2 linked regions of the Acidisarcina polymorpha genome follow. The protein of the gene in region 1 interacts with the protein of each later gene in a pairwise test. Links are inferred from orthologs where the notes say so. Each region holds a gene or a part of one and is shown on either strand. Other genes may lie near its edges.

Region 1 (2,977 bases):
GGTGGTTCGCTTCCGCGATCTCGATGGTAGCCGTGGTCCTGTTGAGCGCCGGGTGCAACAAGACGGCGAATCGCAGCGAGGTTGCGCCTGGCGCTGGTCCGGCCGCCACCTACACCCAGATCGATGTCAACACCGCCGGCACCATCTCCGGCACCATCAACTTCGCCAAAAAAGCGCCGCCGCGCATTGAGATTGACATGGCGCAGGATCCGGCTTGTTCGCTGAGTTCCGATCCAAACTACTCCGAGCAATACATGATCAAGGACGGCAAGCTGCAGAACGTCTTTATCTACGTGAAAGACGGATTGGGCAACAAGATCTATCCCGCGCCGTCAGCGCCAGTGCAACTCGACCAGAAGGGCTGCCGGTACATACCGCACGTGATTGGCGTCATGGTCGGCCAGCCGGTGGAGTTCACCAACTCCGATCCCACCATGCACAACATCCACACCACCGCCGAGACTCCCACGAATCCTGAAGTCGACATCTCGCAGCCTCCTAAGGGTGGGACGACCCAGCGGGTCTTCGCCAAGCCGGAGTTGATGATCCCGGTGCGCTGCAACAACCATCCCTGGATGAACGCCTTTATCAACGTGTCCCCCAACCCGTTCTACGCGGTTTCGGACCAGAACGGGAGCTTCGTCATTCGCGGACTGCCACCGGGAACTTATACCGTTGTCGCCGTCCATGAAGTGCTCGGGCAGCAGACCGCCCAGGTCACCGTCGCTTCGCACCAAACCGCTACCGTTGATTTCACATATGGTACTGGGAACGGCCAGCTGCGCTAATTGGAGGTAGATTTCTGCCTTGACGAAGTACACTGAAAGACACAGCCTGACCGACTTGAACTCCGAGTCGTTGCGGGGCAAGTCTTTTCTGGGCGGCAGTTAGCGAGAATGCGGCAACGGCGCAAAGTAGGCATCCTGGGCGCAACCGGTATGGTTGGCCAACGGTTTATTCAGCTCTTAGAGAACCATCCCTGGTTCGAAGTCACTTGGCTGGCGGCCAGCGACCGCTCGAGCGGCAAGCCCTATGGCGAGGCCGCGAAATGGAAGCTGGACACTCCGCTTCCCCATAACATCGCGAACATGCTGGTCTCTCCGGCAATCCCGCAAGCGGCGCCAAAGATTATCTTTGCCGCCCTCGACGCCGATATCGCCCGCGAAATGGAGCCCGCCTTCGCCGCTGCCGGCTGCGCGGTCATCTCCAACTCCAGTGCTTTCCGCATGCATCCAGACGTGCCTTTAGTCATCCCCGAGGTCAACGCCGATCACCTCCCGCTGATTGAAGAGCAGCAGTGGCGCAAAGCTTCCGGCGGCTACATCGTGACCAACCCGAACTGTTCGGCAATCGGCTTGGTGCTTGCGCTCAAGCCGATCGCCGAGCGCTTCGGCATCGAAGCCATCTTTGTCAGCACCATGCAGGCGGTCAGCGGTGCGGGCTATCCCGGAGTCGCCTCGCTCGACATCCTCGGCAATGTCGTTCCCTTCATCAAGAACGAAGAAGAAAAGCTGCAGGAAGAGACACTCAAGCTGCTTGGCCGGTGGAATGGCCGTGCAGTTGACCCGCTCGCTGCGAAGCTGAGCGCGCATTGCAATCGCGTTCCCGTCGAAGATGGCCATATGGAGTGCGTGAGCATCAAATTGAGCAAGAAAGCCTCTCGCGAAGAATTGATTGAGGCTTGGCGGGACTTTTCTCCACTCGCCGGCCAGGCTCTTCCAAGCGCGCCTGCGCAGCCGGTCGAGTTCGTCTCTGCCGAGGATCGGCCGCAACCCCGGCTGGACCGGATGCGTGGAAACGGCATGGCCTCGACCGTCGGCCGGCTTCGCCCCTGCAGCCTCTTCGATTGGAAGTTCACGGTACTCTCGCATAACACCATTCGCGGTGCGGCCGGTGCGGCAATCCTCAACGCTGAAATCCTCGAGAAGCTCGGCAAGCTCGATCCGGGGAGCGATTCAGTCGTCGCGGCAAAATCAAACGATCCCGTGGCGGCGCTGGCATGAAGTTCGTCGTCATGAAGTTTGGCGGGACCTCGGTCGAGGACGCCGTTGCCATCGCCCGAACCGCGCGCATCGTCGCCCACCGCCGCTCCCAGGGAGTGCTGCCGATCGTCGTCGTCAGCGCCATGGCGAAGGTCACCGATCAGCTGATTACGGCGGCGCATGCGGCAGGACGAGGCGATCGAGCAGGCGCCCTGGCCATCAGCGCACGGCTTCGCCACCGGCATCACGATACCGCGCGCAAGCTTTTAGCGGACAGCCAGTCCTCCACGGCGACGCCCTCCATTGTTGAGTTTTCCGAGTGGATCGACAAGAAATTTGAGTCGCTCGACGAGATATTCCGCGGCCTCTCGGCAGTCGGCGAGCTCACTGCCCGGACCAGCGACATGGTGGTCAGCTTCGGCGAGCAGCTCTCTAGCCGCATGGTCGCAGCCGGCTTTGCCGCCACCGGTCTCGCCGCCGTCCACGTCGACGCGAAACAATGCATCGTCACCGACGCGCAGCATGGCCGGGCCATCCCGATCGACGCCCTGATCGAGAAACGGCTCGAAGAGTTCGTGCTTCCGCTGCTGAAGGAGAAGAAGCTTCCGGTGATGGGCGGCTTTATCGGTGCGACCGAAGACGGCGTCACCACCACCCTCGGGCGCGGAGGATCGGATTTCACCGCCGCGCTGGTCGGCGGCGGCCTCAACGCTTCGGTGATCGAGATCTGGACCGATGTCAACGGCATCATGACCGCCGATCCGCGTATCTGCCCCGATGCCCTCCGAGTTAAGACGATCAGCTTCGAAGAGGCCGCGGAACTCGCCTATTTCGGCGCCAAGGTGCTCCATCCGGCCACGATCCTGCCGGCGGTGCAGAAAAATATCCCTGTCGCCGTCTTGAATTCGCGAAACCCCGGCAACGAAGGTACCCGCATTACGGCCATGGCGTCTCACTGCCGCAGCCCCTTCAAGTCGATCGCAGTGAAAAAGCGG
Region 2 (2,845 bases), 1.1 Mb from region 1 along the record:
AGACGATCGGCGCGCCGATTGCCATTGAGATCGAAAACCGCGATTGGAAGAACTGGACTGAAGTCCTCCCGGTCGGGCCCGGCGACCCCGCCAAACACAAAGCCGTTGCTTCACCCCGTCCTGGACACGCTGACCTCGCCGGCGCATTGAAGTACGACTTCCCCGACGCCCGCTACGTCTTGGAGCGGGCCTCGGCGCGCGAGTCGACCGCGCGCGTCGCCGCCGGCGCTTTCGCCAAGCTCCTGCTCAAGGTTTTAGATATCGAAGTCGCCAGCCACGTGGTCCGCGTTGGCCGGGCCGAGTTGGAGCGTGATGCCACCTGGGAAGAGATCGCCGCGCTCCGTGACAAAGAAGAGATCCTGCTGAGTTGCGTCGATAGTGAGGCTGAGGCGCGCATGAAGGCGGAGGTTGACCTCGCCTTGCGCACCGGCGATTCCATCGGCGGCATCTTCGAGGTCGTCGTTCACGGCGCGCCCGCAGGCATCGGCACCTATGCCAACTGGGATGAGCGATTGGACGGCATTCTCGCCCAGGCAGTCATGTCGCTGCAGGCAGTGAAAGCAGTTGAGGTGGGCCGAGGCGTAACCGCGGCTGCGTCGCTTGGTTCAGAAGTCCACGACGCCATCGCCTACAGCGAAAACGAATCGAACGGACACACTCGCTTCACCCGCGAACGCAACAATGCAGGTGGCATTGAAGGCGGTGTCTCGAACGGCGAAGACATCGTCGTACGTGGCTACCTCAAACCGATCTCCACCCTTCGGCGTCCGCTATCGTCGGTGGCATTCGATACCCGAGAAGTAACCAAAGCTGCCTACGAACGCAGCGACGTATGTGTTGTGCCTGCGGCTGGCGTCGCCGCCGAATCGATGGTTGCGCTCGCCATCGCCAAGCTGGCGCTGGAAAAATTTGGCGGTGATTCGGCAGGGGAGTTGCGACGAAATTATGACGGCTACCTGGAACAGATCCGGCGATTCTAAGTTTTAGACCTCCGACTCGCTCCGATTCCTCCCGGCGATAGCACAAATCTAAATTAGGGAAAACGCAGTTTCATGGTACGACCCATTGTGAAATATCCGGAGCCGATCTTGCAGCGTCCTGCCGCTCCGGTCACCGAATTTGATGACGAATTACGCGCCCTGGTCGACGACATGTTCGAATCGATGTACGCGGCGCAAGGGATCGGCTTGGCCGCTCCGCAAATTGGCGTGCCCAAGCGAGTGACAGTCCTTGACCTCAGCTTTCAAAAGAATCCGGAAGACAAAATCGTGCTAATCAATCCGGAGATCACCTTCAAAGAAGGAAAACAGTACGGCGAAGAAGGCTGTCTTAGCTTGCCGGATATCCACGAGAAGGTGTCGCGGGCGGCAGTCGTCAAATTACGAGCACAGACACTGACCGGCGAGTGGCGGGAGTACGACGGCAAAGAACTGCTGGCGCGGGCGTTTCAGCATGAGATCGATCATCTGGATGGGATCCTCTTCATCTTCCGGGTCAGCGCGCTCAAGCGCGACTTGATCCAGCGCCGCATCCGCAAACTGCAGAAGACTGGTGAGTGGTAGTCATGGCCTTGCGACTGGTCTTCTGTGGCACCCCACAGTTTGCCGTGCCCACGCTGCTGGCGCTCATTGATGCCGGTCACGAGATTGCCTTGGTGCTAACCCAGCCCGATCGTCCAGGCGGACGGGGCATGCAGCTCCTGACGCCGCCGATTAAGCAAATCGCCGAGGCAGCGGGCCTTGAGATCCTCCAGCCCGAAAAGATCAAGAACAACCAGGAGCTGCGCGAGCGGCTCACCGCTATCTCTCCCGATGCCATCATCGTCGTCGCCTACGGCCGCATCATTCCTAAATGGATGCTCGACCTTCCCCGCTTCGGCAACATCAACCTGCACGGCTCCTTGCTCCCCAGCTATCGCGGTGCCGCTCCCATCCAGTGGGCGATTGCCAATGGGGAAACCGCCACCGGCAACACCACCATGCGCATCGATGAGGGCCTGGACACCGGCGCCATGTTCCTTCAGCGCGAACTTCCGATCGGGCCTGAAGACACAGCAGAGGATTTGTATCCACAACTGGCACAGATGGGTGCTGGGCTGATGGTCGAGACGCTTGCCGGCCTGGAAGCTGGGACGTTGCCCCTCATTCCACAGGATGATTCCCGCTCGAGCCTTGCACCGATCCTCACTCGCGAAGATGGTATGGTCGATTTCTCCCGGACCGCAAGCGAGATCTATAACCGTTGGCGTGGCTTCCAACCGTGGCCGGGCGCGTGGACCAACCTCGACGGCAAAAAATTGGCAGTAGCGAAGCTGTCACACTCGCCAGCAAAACACGAAAATGCGCCACCTGGCGAGGTCCTCGCTCATCAAGGGCGGCTATGGGCTGCCTGCGGTCAAGGCACATGGATCGAGATCTGGAGCTCCAGCCTGAGGGCAAAAAGCGTATGCCGACCGCCGACTTCCTCCGCGGCCATCCGTTAAAGAGCGGTGACAGGCTCGGGGTATGATTGCGCCTGCCCGTTCGGCGGCGTTCGAGATTCTTCTCCAGATTCAGCGCGATGCGGGCCACTGCGATGAACTGCTCCGCTCGGCAAAGGTGGACCGGCTATCGCAGCCGGACCGCAATCTCTGCACCAGCCTGGTGATGGGTACATTGCGGTGGCAGATCGCGTTGGATCAACGCGTTGACGCTATGCTCGCCCGACCAGACGCCCGCCTTGAAGATGAAGTTAGAATCGCGCTGCGGCTGGGCGCATTTCAAATGCTTTACCTCGACCGCATCCCTTCGCACGCCGCCGTAATGGACAGCGTGGAACTGGTGAAGAGCAGCGGGCACGGCTTCGC

The links.
Region 2: the proteins of asd (region 1) and def interact in binary tests that used the Escherichia coli proteins (3 or more experiments, as listed by UniProt). The link is inferred for Acidisarcina polymorpha from one-to-one orthologs.

Annotation. Positions count from the first base shown.
Region 1 is NZ_CP030840.1:1,189,477-1,192,453, reverse strand. Bases 11-2,949 are described here. They hold asd (aspartate-semialdehyde dehydrogenase), read left to right. Parts: upstream 11-896; coding sequence 897-2,003; downstream 2,004-2,949. Other genes in these bases: lysC (lysine-sensitive aspartokinase 3), read left to right, coding at 2,000-2,949; ACPOL_RS05300 (carboxypeptidase regulatory-like domain-containing protein), read left to right, coding at 11-788. In the rest of the region: more of ACPOL_RS05300, read left to right, coding at 1-10; more of lysC, read left to right, coding at 2,950-2,977.
Region 2 is NZ_CP030840.1:2,311,091-2,313,935, forward strand. Bases 1-2,807 are described here. They hold def (peptide deformylase), read left to right. Parts: upstream 1-1,052; coding sequence 1,053-1,562; downstream 1,563-2,807. Other genes in these bases: aroC (chorismate synthase), read left to right, coding at 1-980; fmt (methionyl-tRNA formyltransferase), read left to right, coding at 1,565-2,482; ACPOL_RS10035 (transcription antitermination factor NusB), read left to right, coding at 2,505-2,807. In the rest of the region: more of ACPOL_RS10035, read left to right, coding at 2,808-2,845. UniProt on the Escherichia coli protein: Removes the formyl group from the N-terminal Met of newly synthesized proteins. Requires at least a dipeptide for an efficient rate of reaction. N-terminal L-methionine is a prerequisite for activity but the enzyme has broad specificity at other positions.